2 regions of the Candidatus Contubernalis alkaliaceticus genome follow, and region 1 is predicted to be linked to the other one. Evidence: riboswitches for the same ligand, from Rfam matches in the RefSeq annotation. Region 1 holds a riboswitch; the other holds the start of a gene.
The links. Region 1 has a riboswitch for thiamine pyrophosphate ahead of HUE98_RS02465 (thiamine-phosphate synthase family protein). Riboswitches for the same ligand answer to the same signal wherever they lie in the genome.
Positions count from the first base shown of each region.

Region 2: it holds a riboswitch for thiamine pyrophosphate, as region 1 does, so the genes downstream of both, thiC (phosphomethylpyrimidine synthase ThiC) here and HUE98_RS02465 (thiamine-phosphate synthase family protein) in region 1, are expected to answer to the same signal.

Region 1 covers NZ_CP054699.1:510,306-518,083, reverse strand. Annotated here, with positions in the region: gene HUE98_RS02480 (hypothetical protein) at 1-355, shown strand, start outside; gene HUE98_RS02475 (ATP-binding cassette domain-containing protein) at 342-1,196, shown strand; gene HUE98_RS02470 (hypothetical protein) at 1,922-2,068, opposite strand; TPP riboswitch at 2,169-2,275, shown strand; gene HUE98_RS02465 (thiamine-phosphate synthase family protein) at 2,325-3,929, shown strand; gene HUE98_RS02460 (sensor histidine kinase) at 3,956-5,407, opposite strand; gene HUE98_RS02455 (response regulator transcription factor) at 5,460-6,131, opposite strand; gene HUE98_RS02450 (DUF2680 domain-containing protein) at 6,281-6,760, opposite strand; gene HUE98_RS02445 (ABC transporter ATP-binding protein) at 6,992-7,657, opposite strand; gene HUE98_RS02440 (ABC transporter permease) at 7,673-7,778, opposite strand, start outside.
Region 2 covers NZ_CP054699.1:963,223-971,000, reverse strand. Annotated here, with positions in the region: gene tsaD (tRNA (adenosine(37)-N6)-threonylcarbamoyltransferase complex transferase subunit TsaD) at 1-563, opposite strand, end outside; gene rimI (ribosomal protein S18-alanine N-acetyltransferase) at 601-1,068, opposite strand; gene tsaB (tRNA (adenosine(37)-N6)-threonylcarbamoyltransferase complex dimerization subunit type 1 TsaB) at 1,031-1,777, opposite strand; gene tsaE (tRNA (adenosine(37)-N6)-threonylcarbamoyltransferase complex ATPase subunit type 1 TsaE) at 1,771-2,250, opposite strand; gene thiL (thiamine-phosphate kinase) at 2,265-3,266, opposite strand; gene thiC (phosphomethylpyrimidine synthase ThiC) at 3,381-4,661, opposite strand; TPP riboswitch at 4,796-4,900, opposite strand; gene hisC (histidinol-phosphate transaminase) at 4,969-6,078, opposite strand; gene HUE98_RS04635 (hypothetical protein) at 6,404-6,676, opposite strand; gene HUE98_RS04630 (IS110 family RNA-guided transposase) at 6,709-7,778, shown strand, end outside.

The DNA of each region.
Region 1 (7,778 bases):
TAACAGGCAAGATGAAACTGACCTGATATTTCAAGGCACAGTGGACCTGAATCTTCTACTGAAAGAGATAGACGAATTGCGATTTCTAGATGAAAAGCATCAAAATATGAATAGTGAAAAATATTTAAAAATGAATGAACAGGAAAGAGAAGCATTCGAAGCTGATGAAAAACGAACATTTGAATTAAACAATATTGTTAGTGAGAAGGCAGCAAAATATTTATTCTATGAATCCCCCCGCAGAGATGAGAACATGAGCATCTTCCTTGATTATTTTATGTCGGAAATTGAGGAAGACTATTTAGAATTGGTGAAAAAAATTGTAAGGGAGGACCTGAAACATGATTACCGTTAAAAATCTGAGCAAAAGCTTTAAAAATAATGATGTCCTTCATTGTGTTAATCTGCAATTAAACACCAAGGTTTATGGATTATTAGGTGCTAACGGTGCCGGCAAAACCACGTTAATACGGTGCATAGCGGGACTATATGAACCCCAAAAAGGGGAGATATTATATAACAATGAACCAATACGTAAATCTAAAAGTTTTCATCAAGGCCTCGGTTACCTGCCCCAAGTCTTTGGAATGTTCCAGGAGCTCACGTTATATGAAATGATGGACTACATTTGCTCTTTAAAGGGCATAGAAAAAAACAAATGCACCGACGAAATAACAAAAGCACTTACTAGAGTTAACCTAGAAGATAAGGCCGGGGACAAGGTAAAAACATTGTCAGGAGGTATGGTAAGAAGGGCTGGAATCGCACAAGCTATCTTAGGGGACACAAAAATAATGCTATTGGATGAGCCGACAGCGGGGCTTGATCCTGGCGAGAGAGCCAATTTTAAAAACACTATAAGTGAGCTTAAAAAAAACAAAATTATACTGATTTCCACTCACATTGTGGAGGATGTGGATGCCTGCTGCAATAGTGTTATCGTTATTGACAAGGGAAATGTATTGTTTAAAGGATCTTGTGAAGAATTAAGAAATATTGCAATAAACAAAGTATATCAAATCAATGAAGCTGAAGCTGATGCCAATAGTATCGTTGGGGATAAATATAAACTTAAGGTTAACGAGATAGAAGGCAAGATTTATCATCGGATACTGGCAAAGGAAAAACAAGATTATCAAAGCGAAAAGCCTACCCTGGAAGACGGATACATGTGTTTGGTAAAGGGGTTAGCATAGTGCGGAGGTTATATCTTGAACTTAAGAATCAGCAATTTTACTATTATGTGCCGCCCATCATTCTTTTTTTATTAGTACCTTTTACAGTTCTTTCAACTATAAAAAGTGGATCCGGCAGCAATTTCCCGGAATGCTGCACAATATCTCAGTTGTTTATCCCCAGTTTTGCCGCTTGGTGGCCGTTATTTATTTTAAAAGAGTATCTTAATTCACCGGGGAAGGAATTGCTTTTTGTACATAAATTTGACAGGGACAGCCTTTTATTTAAAATGATAATCTTATGGGCATTCTTTGTCTTGCATGTTATGATTGTATTTATCTATTTCACCTTTTTATTTGATTTTGTTTGGTTTTTGTTTATAGCTATAATAATTCAAAGTATGTTTATGATTGCCTTAGCATATCTTCTTTCCCTATTATTTCAAAATACATTTATCCCTCTTATAATAAATTTTTCTTATAGTTTAATTTTTATGCTGGTCTTATTTTATTCCCCGCTAAGCATTTTTGAAGTTGGACCCTTTAATAATGCTGGCAGCTTGATTAAATCTACAATTGTAATTATCATAGCGTTTTTTCTTTTCTACGGAGGTTATAAGATTGAAAAATCGTTATACAAACAAAGTATTTAATAGTTATATGATGCAAAGGACAAAAATCCTTAAATTCTCTAATTGGTTAAAATCTAATAGAATGGATCAATAGCTTTTCAGAAAGCAAACTATTTATTCGAAAAGAGCTTTTTTATTTTCTGTTCTATTTGATACTGACTCTTTGATGTTAACACTGCTGCAGCCGATAAACACCATGCAGATAATAATCAATACCCCGCCATACCAGAATATGTAGGCCAGGGCTGTCACAAAAACCATAATCTTCCTGAAAACAAAACTTTTACCACAGACTCTTAAAAAAACCAAGAGACTGTTGCAAAACCATTTCTACCGGATTATAATAAATATAAGAAAATAGAGTTCCGTCCCGGGGAGCCCAAAATGGGCTGAGAAAGGGCTGAAGTACCTGACCCGTTGAACCTGATTAGGATAATTCCTGCGCAGGGAGAGATACGATTGATAATTAATCCGCACCTTTCCCCCAGGCGGATTCTTTTGTTTGGAGGGAATAATTATGATAGGCAAAATAAACGATGACTTATTCAAAGCTGCTGTGGAGCATCACACGGGAGCAAAACACCCATCGGTGGTAATTGGCCCTCAGATGGGTGTAGATGCGGCCATACTTGATGTCGGAGGCCGCTACATGGCTGTGGCGGAAGACCCGATTTTCCCCGGCCCCACCACATCCCCCGATGATTTTGGTTGGGTGACCATACATATCGGCGCCAGTGATGTAGCAGTAATGGGGATTAAACCGCAGTTTATGACCTATTCTCTGCTGCTGCCCCCCGGCACTCCAGAAGATTATATCACAGAATTAATTCAAAGTATCAGTAAATACGCCAAAGAACTGGGCATCACCATCGTGGGAGGGCATACCGGTTACTACAGTGCCGTTACTGTCCCCATTATCGGTGGGATTACCGTCTGGGGCATGGGTGATGATTATGTAGCTCCTACCGGGGCACTTCCCGGTGACACCATTATCATTACCAAAGGGGCCGCCATCGAAGCTGCCGCCATCCTGGCCTGTGAACTGAGAGAAAGGCTGCTGGCATCAGGTATGGACCCGCAGCTTGTAGCAAGGGCCTGCAGCCGCTGGCGGGAAATGACAGTGGTAAAAGACGCAGAAATAGCAATGTCCACAGCTGGAATCCATGCCATGCATGATGCAACGGAAGGAGGCTTGACCAGGGGCCTCTGGGAGGTTGCCGAAGCCTCGGGAACCGGTCTTCTCATCAATTACAGCCAGGTTCCGGTCCCCCCGGACGTAGACGCTGTCTGTCGGCATTTTGACATGGACCCCTACACCGCCATCAGTGAAGGAACTCTGATTATCTGCTGCGAACCCGAAAAAGCAGAAAAGCTGCTGGACGCCTATGCAGAAGTCGGCATTGAAGCAGCTATCATCGGAAAGGTCCTCCCCCGCCCGGCAGGAAGGAACTGGATTTTAAATGACGGTTCTACAAAACCTCTGGTACCGCCTGAGGTAGACCCCTTCTGGGAGGTTTTTTTCAATGCCCTGGCGGTGAAAGAAGACAAAAGAACTGCAGCAGAAGCAGCTTTATGTAATGAACTCAACGACACCATCACCAGACTTAAGGAAATGAATATCGCTCCAATGATACCGGAAGTAGGCGCCAACCTGGCCTATGCCGGCCCGGAAGCAAAAGACAAATCTGATATAATCGCTATCCCCGGCAGGCTGCTGCGGTTTAAAAACAATGTGGCCATGCTGGGACAACCTGAGCCGGGCTGTTCCAGGTACATGAGCTCTACCCTGCTCACCGCCCGAAAATATTTCCCCGAAACCCGCTGTGTGCTTAACCTTGCCTGCAGGCCCGGGATAGAGGAAATCTGCCGGGAACTAGGCCTTTCCATCGCTGTTATGCCGGCACCTGCTGACTTCCGCCAGAATGATGAAGAATACGAAACTGCCCTTACCCATCTTCTGAAACAACAACAGTTCTGCCCCGACGTTGTCCTTCTGCCGGACAGAATTAACCTGGAGAAAATGATTCTGGTCTTCAGCAAAAAACTGGACAACCTAATAGACAAAGTGAACCGTATCACAAAAAAATGTTCTTATAACGTTATACGAAAGAATAATTGCTAAAATAATAAAAACCAAAGTTTTTAGTTTCACTTCTCATATTGCAGTGCAAACCAGAACACACTGCCCTCCCTGGGTTTCGAGAAAACGCCATATTCTCCTCCATGCAGTTGGATGATAGATCTCACAATGGAAAGCCCCAACCCAGTCCCCGTTACCGCACGCCGATGAGTCTTGTCTACCTTGAAGTACCTATCCCAAATATGGGGCAGGAATTCCTCTTCAATTCCCTCCCCGTTGTCGATTACCTGGATCTTCACCCATGTATCCGCCAAGGTTTGCTTTACTGTTACCATCTTGTCGCTGCCCACGTAGTTGATTCCATTGATTAACAGATTATAGAACGCCTGAGAAATCAGTGACTCATCGGCGTAAACCGTCACCTCTGCATCCCGTAAAAATTCGATAGTATAGCCATCTTTTTTCAAAAGGGCATTTAACCTGTTCACTATATTGCCAATACTTTCTGTCAAACCATAGCGGGCGGGATTGATCTGCTGCATACCGGACTGCAGTTTCGAGATATCCAACACATCGTTGACCAGGGTTGTCAGACGTTTGGTCTCTCCCACAATGATCTGCGCATTCTCCTCGCTCATTTCACCGGGCAAGTCACACATTGCCTCCGCATAACCGCTGATCAAGGTAAGAGGTGTCCGCAGGTCGTGAGAAATGTTTGCGATCAGCTCCTGTCTTAGTTTTTCCACCTTAGACAGTTCCTTTGCAGTATGGTTAAGGGTATCCGCAAGCTCATCGATTTCCCGATAGCCACCTCCGGAAAAAAAAGTGCCATAATCTCCTTTCGCCAGGGTCTTTGCGCTTTCGTTTATTTTTTCAATGGGCGTTGACACCCTTTTTGCAATGATAAAGGCCAAAATAATAGAGAACACCAGCATGAAACCCGTAATATAATATAACTGGATCCGAAGCGTATTCACCGTCGCATCCACAGGAGCGATTACGGAATTAATCAACACCGCCACCGTATTTCCATCTCCATCAGCCATAATTTTTGCATAGATTAAAGAACTCTGTCTCCCGATATCAATGGAAGGAATTCGCCTGGTTGATTCAGCGTTGGGGAATAAAGATTCACGAAGGCTCTCCCGATTGTAGTAAACCATAAGCTCTCCGCCATGTTCCTGTGCGCTGGCCAACAGCCGAACCTTCTCAAAGGGTAACATAGTAAGTATGACACTGTCCCGCAACGTGCCGGAGGAATACAATGCGTTTCCGTTTTCGGATAAGATTTCGATACAAACATCGTTATCTATTGCGATCCGCTCCACCAGTTCCTCCAAATTAGTGCTGTCCAGACTCTTCTCAACGGACGCCGCGCTGCTTTTGATTTCGCCAATCTTAACAAACCTGTAAAACTGATCCAAAAATACAACCTGGGACAGCCATAAGATCAGCAGCAATAAAGCACAGAAACCCAGCAGAAAGAAATAAATTTTCCATTTTATACTGATACTTTTCATGTTTCACCTCTTCCAGCCTCGGTCCCTTACAATCAGGCAGACAATCCATCCATTATCCTTCGAATCGATACCCCACACCACGCAGCGTAGTTATCAAGTTGGCATATTGGCCCAAGGATTTACGCAGCAGCTTGATATGGGTGTCCAGTGTCCGATCATCGCCGCAATATTCATATCCCCACACTTCTGTAATGAGCTTTTCCCTGGTGAGTGCAATATTTTGGTTACGAATCATATAAAAGATGAGATCAAATGCTTTGGGAGGCAGCTCTATGTTGCTGCCGTCAATCATAATCCTCCGGGCGGTAAAATCAGCTTTCAGTCCTTCTTTGACAAAGAGTTCATGCCTGAATTGACTCCCTTTTGTTGTCCGTTTCATAATAGCTTCCAAGCGCATCATCAGTTCCTTAGGTGAAAATGGCTTCACCACATAGTCATCCGCACCCAGTTCAAAACCATGGATCTTATCGTATTCCTCCCCTCGGGCAGACAGCATCAGAACCGGTGTGTCCTGGCTCTTTCTAATCTCTCTGACCGCAGAAAAACCGTCCAGTTCCGGCATCATTATGTCCATAATAATGATGTCGAACTTCTGCTTCTTGCACATCTCCACAGCATCCATACCATTAGACGCCTCAAAAACCTGGTGCCCCTCAAAAAGTGCGTATTTTCTAATCAGCATTCTGATCTTTTCCTCGTCATCGGTTATTAATATCCTATACATATCCATACCTCGCAGATTAATTTATACGAATCAATTATACACTAAAGAAGAATCTCAAACCAACTATACTATCCCCAAAAAGAGCTAAAGCCCTATGCAAACGGGGCATGCCCGTTCACATAGAGCCTGGTTTCAACCATTAAACGGTATCATTCTGTTGTAGCTTCGGCTGGAGGAGCACCCTTAAATCCCCCTCTTCCATGGGCTCCTCTGCCGCCGGGCATGGGCATTCTATCGTTTTCCCGCATCATGAACATACCTTCGGACAGTCGTTCCTTCATCAGTGCTGCCATTTCCTCATCCAAAAGATCCCATTGCAAGTATTTATCAATGATTTGACTGTCAATATCTGCAGCTTTTTCTCTCAGGGCATAAATTTCCTCTTTCTGCTTATCTGTTAATTGTGTCCACTTCTCCTGAGTAGCTTCCATGCTGGCTTTCCTTGCTTCCATTTCCTCCCTCTGCTCATCTGTTAAAGCAGTGCGTTCCCATTTTGCCATTCTGTCACATATAACAGATTCTGTGGTGTCGATTGTGCTTTCAGCAGGTGCAGCAAAGGCAGCGCCAACTCCTAAAATTGCCACAAGAACCACTACACAAATACTTCCGAGAACTTTGTTTGTTTTCATTTGATTCATTCTCCCATTTCTTTGTTTTGTTTGTTTTATTTGTTTGTTTTGTTTGTTCGGTTATCAAGGTCCCTTACACATCACCCTTTCTTTATCCTAGTATAACCAATGTATGTGATGGCTGCATGATGACTGTCTGAATATTTCCCCCCTTGGTATGGTCTCACTGCACCAAGGTATGTGATTTTTAATTAACAAAAAGGCGATCATTAGTTCACCATAAAACAAATATTATACATTAATCAAAGACTCAGATTTTTTCAACTCATAAACAACATCTGACATTCTCGCAACTTCTGGAGAGTGTGTCACAATGATAACACACTTTTGTTCTACCACCACTAGCTTGCGAAATATTTCCATAATGTTTTTTTCAGTTTCTCCATCCACATTGCCTGTAGGTTCATCAGCTAATATTACCTTTGGATCATAAGACAGAGTTCTTGCAATGGCAACTCTTTGCTGCTCTCCTCCAGACAACTTTAAAATACGTCTATTTGCAGTCACTTCATCTATTCCCACAGATTCTAACAGTTCCAATGCTTTCATCTTTTTATTTTCAATTTTCTTTCCAGATACATCTATTGATAAAACAACATTTTCTGCTGCGGTTAGATGAGGAAGCAAATTATAGCTCTGAAAGATTACCCCTACAAATTGGCTTCTATATTTGTATGAATTAATCCGGGTGATATTTGTTTCATCAAATTGTATTGTACCCTTTGTCGGTTTAGTCAGGCCCGAAAGCAAAGAGAGCAAAGTCGTCTTGCCGGCACCGGATTTTCCTACAATTGCATAGATCTTTCCTTCTTCAAATTTATAATTTAAATCGCTTAGGACTTCTTTCGCTTTATTGCCATACGCATAACTGATATTGCTTAAAGTAAATATACTCATATATAAACCTCCCCCTTATGACCTATTGCTTAATATTTCTAAAGGCTCATATCTTAGAATGGATATTACAGCGGAGGCACTGGAGATTAATGCCAGCAGAAAGCCTATAGCCAGAAGCTGC
Region 2 (7,778 bases), 450 kb from region 1:
GCCCGGGCCACTTTATCAAAGACTTCCCCGGCTGCATCATCCCGGGTTCTGCCCAGAACTTCAAAGCACCCATGTTCCTCTATATACACCAGGTTAGTATGGCCCCCGGATACAATCAGGGCTACCAGAGGCAGCTCAAGGTCCCGGTGTAGCAAAAAATTAGCATAAAGATGACCCTCTATGTGGTTAACGGCAATCAGAGGCAGCCCAGCCGCATAAGACAAGGCTTTAGCACAAGTCACTCCCATCAGCAGCGCCCCCACCAGACCAGGCCCGTATGTCACCGCTATTGCACTGAGTTCATTCAGCTTCATCCCTGCCTCCCGAAGAGCTTCATCTACCAAAAGGTTTACAGCCTCCAGGTGATGACGGGAAGCAATCTCCGGCACCACTCCACCGAACCTCTGGTGAAAATCCGCCTGAGAAGATACAAGATTACTTAATATTCTTCCTTCCCCTAATACTACAGCCACGGCAGTATCGTCACAGGAGGTTTCAATCCCCATAATAATGACTTCTTTTTGCAGACTTTTTTTCTTTTCAATCATGTTGGCACCACTCATCTTCCTTTTACATTTCTCCTTAAAAAATATTAAAACATTACTTGTCTTCAAGAGCTATATTCATAAAGACTGCATCCTCATCACCATAATAACCTTTTTTGATGCCCGCCTCTCTAAAGCCCATTTTTTCGTAAAGACGCAGGGCAGAGCCATTGGTGGCTCTGACCTCTAGAGACACCCTCCTTGCCCCCCTGACGCCAGCCCTGTTCAACAGGGCTCCAAGAAGCATGCAGCCGTACCCCTTCTGCCGAAAAACAGGAGCCACCGCAAGGTTAGTAATGTGACAGTACTGATAAAAATTCCACATTCCCCCGTACCCTAACACCTTATTTTCATTCTTTAATACCAAATAATCTGCATATTCATTATCTTTCAACTCGTTTAAAAAAAGAAAAAATGACCAGGGCTTTATATAAGACTGACGTTCAATGGCTACTACTTCAAACAAATCTCCAAGGCCCATAGGTTTAAGGTTCAGTTCTTTCTGCTGCAGCAGCACCATCATCTCCTTTTTGCCGCTCCTCCCATTTTACTTCTGCTTCAGAACGACGAAGATACATTGGTTTTAAATGCAGGTAATTGTCTCGGTGTTTCTCAGAACAAATCCTATTTAAGCCCAGGTAGGCCACCAGAGCACCCCTGTTCACCCTCAGAAAGGGAGGAGCAAAACAGGCCCGTGCTTTCAATGTTTCCTGTAAGAGATCCCTGTACTTATCCATGGCATCACCTAAAAAGATTATTTTTTCCTCCGGTGCTGCTATTAAGAACTCCAGCAGCTCCCGCAGGGGAACAGCCATATAATTAGTAATTCTCTCAATTTGTTCCCCTGAACTCCGATAAACAGCAGAATATACCTCTCCCCGCCGGGCATCCAGCAGAGGACAGATTAACCCTTCCCCATAGTTGAACTGAAAGGCTAACACATCCAGAGTGGGAATCCCCACCAGGGGAATTCCCAAAGCCTGGGATAAAGCTCTGGCCGCAGCTACCCCAATTCTTATGCCGGTAAAAGACCCTGGTCCACAGGTTACCGAGATTCCCCCTAAATCACCTGGAGTAAAATCACAGTTCTCAATCACCGCAGAGATTAAGGGCATAAGCCTTTGAGAATGTGTTTTTTTATTCTGTAAGGTATACTCTCCCACAATCTGGTTTTCCCGGGCTAAGGCCACGCTGCACACCATGGTAGAAGTATCAATTCCCAGTATTAGCACCCTTGAATCAGCTCCTCAACCATCTTAACATATCTTTTTCCCCGGGGCTGAAAAGCCAGGCGTCTACCCTCTAACTCCAGTGGCTCTGTCTTCTCCAGGGTAATCCCCAGGTACTCATGGGGCAAATAATCTACTATTTTCTCCGCCCACTCAATCACTGAAACCCCTTCTCCATAAAAATATTCTTCATAACCCAGTTCCAGGATTTCTTCAGGATCCTCCAGGCGGTAAACATCAAAATGATACAGGGGTAATCTACCCGGATATTCATTAATTAAAACAAAGGTAGGACTGGTGACATAATTATGCACTCCCAAACCCTGAGCCAGACCCTGGGTAAAAACAGTTTTTCCCGTCCCCAGATCACCAAAAAGAGCGACAATATCCCCTGTTGCCAAAAGCATTCCCAATTTTTTCCCCACTTCCCGGGTTTCCTGGGTGCTGGCAGCAGTAAGTTCATACACTTTTAACAACTCCTCCAAACATTTTAAAAATGATCAAAACCCTTTCGGGTCAGCTTTGTTTCCTCTCCCTGAAAATCTACAATCTTTAAGCCCTCTTCTTTGGAGACAATCTTTCCAATTACGATTATTTTGCCTTCCAGTTCCCCGGATAAATCTTTCATCCGGGCAAGATTTTCTTCAGAAAAGGTAAAAAGCAGTTCGTAATCTTCCCCTCCAGAAACCGCCAAACTGACCGGATCCAGGGTTAGATGGCGGCAGACCCTTCCAGTGGCATCACTGATAGGAAGGCTGCTGGCAAATATCCTGGCGCCTACACCACTGGCACTGCAGATTTCTCCTAAATCTTTGTACAGTCCATCGCTCAGGTCAATCATGGAGGTAACAACTCCTGAGGCTGAAAGTATCCTAGATTCCTTAATGCGTAAGGGAGGCTCCTGGTGTGCCTTCAAAACTTCCTTCTCCCATTCATTCTGGGAGGGAAGCCCCTGTAGCAGCAGTTCCAACCCAGCGGCAGAAGCCCCTAAAAAACCGGTCACAGCCACTAAATCCCCTTCCCTGGCTCCAGACCTTACCAACATCCGCTCCCGCTCCACTTCCCCTATCAGAGTAATGCTTATGGTAATCCCCTGAGGGGACCTTACCGTATCTCCTCCGATCAGATTGATAGAGCAGATGCGGCACAAATCCTTCATCCCCCGGTAGAATTCTTCTATCCATTCCACTTCCGTATTTGAAGGCAATGCCACTGCTATTAACAGGTGGCGGGGCGCCCCCCCCATGGCAGCTATATCCGATATATTTACTGCCAGAGATTTTCTTCCCAGCTGCCAAGGAGAAATAGTCTCCCTCAAAAAATGTATCCCCTCCACCAGGACATCCTTGGTGAACAGCTGCAATTTATCTTCAGCAGTTTTAACTGCAGCTGCGTCATCCCCGATTCCTGTGACCACCACCTCCGGGTCAGGGAAAATATCTCGGGTCAGCCCTTTTATCAATTGCACCTCGCCAATTTCAGATATTAACATAGTATTATTAACCTTCCCCGTCCTTTTAATGTATCTTTTGACCATATGTAAAAAAACACTAAAGTTATTATATCACAGCCTGTTAACACAATTTTAAAAAGATACTGTTATTAACTATTTTAGGTGATCCTCCACTACCCGAAGTGCACAGTATTCACCACACATGGAGCAGGTCTCCTTTTTCTCAGGGTTTTTTCTCTCCCATACAGCTTTTGCCTTAACCGGGTCAATAGCTAGAGAGAACTGAGTTTCCCAGTCCAAATCCCTCCTGGCCTTAGCCATACTGAGATCTTTTTCCGCCGCCCCCTTGACCCCTTTCACCAAATCAGCAGCATGAGCAGCAATCCGAGAGGCCATCACTCCCTCCCTTACATCCTGGGCATCGGGCAGACCCAGGTGCTCTGCGGGAGTAACATAACAAAGAAAATCAGCTCCCGCTGCCGCCGCCACAGTACCACCGATGGCAGACACAATATGGTCATACCCGGGGGCAATGTCCGTAACCAGGGGCCCCAATACATAAAAAGGCGCCTCCCTGCAAATTCTTTTCTGCAGCTGTACATTGGCAGCAATCTGGTCCAGGGGGACATGTCCAGGGCCTTCTACCATTACCTGGACTCCCTTTTCCCGGGCTCTATCCACCAGCTCTCCTAGAATCAATAGTTCCTGTATCTGAGGTCTGTCCGTGGCATCCGACACACATCCAGGGCGAAACCCATCCCCCAGGCTGAGAGTAACATCATACTCAAGGGCCAGTTCCAACAATTGATCATAATAGCGGAAATAAGGGTTTTCTTTTCCGTGGCGAATCATCCACGCAGCCATAATGGCACCTCCCCGGCTCACCAGAGGCAGGACTCTGTCCTGTTCCTTTAACCTCTCTAATGATTCCAAGGTTATTCCGCAGTGCACCGTCATAAAATCCACTCCCTCTTTGGCCTGCTCTTCAATCACTTTTAAGAAATTTTCCTCCGGCACAGCCGTAACGCTTCCATACTCCTGACGGGCACTTACAGCTACCTGATATACAGGAACGGTCCCCACCGGAACTGGAGAAGACTTAATAATTTCTCTTCTGATTTCATTTATATAAGGTCCGGTGGAAAGGTCCATCACCGCATGGGCTCCTGCTTCCACCGCGGCTTTCAGTTTTTCCAGTTCAGGCTCCCTTTCTTTAAATTCCATAGAAATGCCAATGTTAGCATTGACCTTAGTCTTCAAGCCTTTCCCAAACCCTTCGGGTTCAAGATTCACATGCCTGGGGTTGGCCGGAATTACCACCTGGCCGCAGGCCACACTCTCCATTAAGGCTTGAATATCTACCTGTTCCTTTGATGCAACCTTTTCCATCTCATGGGTAATTCTACCTTGTTTCGCACTAACTAATTGAGTCATTATCCCACTCCCTCTTTTTTCTTAAATTTTAGTAATGTTAAACTTTTTTTCTTTCTTCGTCAGATATGTCCTGTCTGTTTCCATGGCAAATAATAAAACCCAAAAGAAAAACCTCGGGAAAACCCGCGGCCTTTGTGACTTCAAGTTACCTTCCCTTCGCCGGTATTACCCTAACAGGTTCAAAGGGTTGGGAAATAATATCCCTCTCAGCCCCTATAGGAGCACCCCCAGGTTTAAATCTTATATTTATTTTTTTCTAAATATATCAATTTGTCAAGGGGACAGTTCTTCTGACAACCTTGACAATTTATAATTTTGCTTTCTGGTTTCTTAATACTTTTTCCAAACATTCAGTAAACCGGCGGTTCTCCTGCATGGTACCCACCGTAATACGGATAAAATCCGGGTGGCCAAAAATATCCCCGGTTCTGACAATTACACCCAACTTCATCATCTCCTGAAACACTTCCTGAGAATCAACCCCCACCTGAAGAAATATAAAATTAGCCTGGGTAGGAACGTAATTAATCCCTTTTTTCTCAAACCAACTAAATAAAAAGTCCTTACCCTCCCTGTTCCCCTGAATGCTTTTTTCCAGATGCTCCTGATCCTCCACCGCAGCCAGAGCAGCCACCTGAGCCAACAAATTTACATTAAAAGGTTCTCTAACCCGATGCAGTGCAGATATTATATCCGGCTTAGCAATACCATAACCTATCCTCTGCCCTGCCAATCCGTAAATTTTAGAAAAAGTTCTGAGTACTATTACGTTTTGACCTTCCCCCACATAATCCAGCGACTGAGGGTAATCTTCATCCTCCACATACTCATAATAAGCTTCATCAAAAACCACTAGAACCCTGGGATCCAGCTGCTTTAAAAAATCATCCGTTTCAGCTTTGGTAACTATAGTTCCTGTAGGATTGTTAGGATTACATATAAAAACAATTTTGGTTTTTTCCGTCACTGCTCTGCCCATGGACTCCAGATCATGGGTAAAATCCTTTAGAGGCACGAAAACACAATTGGCTCCCATGATCTTTCCAACAAATTCATACTCCGAAAATGAAGGCTGGGCAATCACTATTTCGTCACCGGGGTCTAAAAAGGCTTCTGCCAATAATTTTAATATCTCATCGGATCCATTGCCCACCACCAGGTTGTCAGGTTCTACGAAGAGCATTTCTGCCAGCATATCCTTTAAATAAAAGCAGTTGCCGTCGGGATACATACTAATCTTATGCAGAGCTTCCCTCATAGCTTCCAATGCCCTGGGAGAAGGCCCAAAGGGATTCTCATTGGAAGCCATCTTGATCACATCTTTGATCCCCAGTTCCCGCTCTACTTCTTCGATAGGTTTCCCGGGCACATATGGCTTAATATCAAAGATAATCTTCCGGGCTATGTCTTCTATCATTATATAACCCCCTTGTATACTATGAGCAGCAGACGATTTGGACGTAAATTTCCAGTTCGTATGGTGCTCATTTGTTCTTTGAAAACTTTATACAGAATCAAATTTATTGTTATCTAAAGTACTTATGATCTTTTTAAAAAGGATTAAAAAAATTAGTAGTAGGGGTTGTGAATATGTGGTCAACGCGAAGTGTTGTCCAAGCAGTTCGTGGGGTCTGTGGGTAACTCGAAGAGTTATCCATCAGAATCCACAACTGCGGCATATTCACAAGCCTATCAAACAATACGTTTCCGCTTATCATATCAAAATAATTTGAAAATAGGGTTTACAGTCCTGGGATGTCTTTGGGAAAATATAGCCATAGGTGTCTACCAAGGGAATGTTCAATCTCCTCCCGTTGCCCCGTTATCGGGTGTCTTCCTTTTTTAGAGTGTTCCCCTGGCCCCATGTTATAGACCAACACGCTGACTGTTTCCCGGTTGCCCCTCTCTCCTGCCAGCAGAGGGAGACCAGTGCACCGAGGGGAACCGGTGTATTCCAATAGCTCGCAAGGCTGTCGTTCATGGGTTTCCCAGGGACATCCCAGGACTGTAGACATCACATCCTTTTTCTAAGGAGGTGAAAACAACGATGACTATCCCTTTGTTTGTCGGTATTGATGTAAGCAGCAAGGAAAATGTAGTATGCTGTTTAACCGATGAAGAAGAGAAACGAGCTTTATGCCGCTTTACTGTTCTAAATAACCGACCCGGTATCATGGAGCTGCAGAAACGGATTAATCAGCTGGTAGATAAGCATAGTTTTGATGAAATTCGTTTTGGACTGGAACATACCGGCTGCTACTCGACTCACGCCGCCATATACTTACATCGGCATTTAGATTTTGGGTGCTCTAATGTTAAAGTCTATATGTTTAACCCGAGCCTAATTAAGGAGTATAAAAAGTCTCATTTCCTTTCCCCCCCTAAAAATGACCGGGTGGATGCCTGGTATATTGCCGCCAAGGTTCGGTCCGGCCACTTACCTCATCCCTTCACCTGGAGTGAACCGATGATGGCACTGCAGCGGCTGACCCGGACCAGGTACCATCTCATGAAGGCACTGGTAAGAGAAAGTAATTTCCTTATGACCAACCTGTATTTAAAATGCAGCGATTACACGCTTGTTTTTGAAAACAAGCTGTCGGCAACTTCTTTGGCCGTCATGGAGGAGTTTGAATCCTCAGAAACTTTAGCAGAAATCTCTGTGGACCAGCTGGTGGAATTTTTAATCCAGCATGGTAAAAATCGATTTGATGATCCTCAATCTGTGGCTAAGGAATTACAGAAAGCAGCTCGTTCTTCTTACCGATTATCTAAGGCTATGGCTGATTCTGTTAACCTGGCTATGGCCTCCAGTATTCGGGTCATTCGGACAATTCAGGAACAGATTAAGTCTATAAAAAAGGCTATCGAAGACCATTTAAAAACGATTCCTCAAACTCTAGATTCTGTCCCGGGGATCGGTCCTATCTTTTCTTCTGGTATCTTGGCTGAAATTGGTGACATCCACCAGTTTGCCAGCCATAAGCAGTTGGCTAAGCATGCTGGCATTGCCTGGACTGAGAATCAATCGGGAAACTTTACGGCCAGCCAAACACGGCTAATTCACTCTGGTAACCGCTATTTGCGATATTACTTAATGGAGGCGGCTAACAGTGT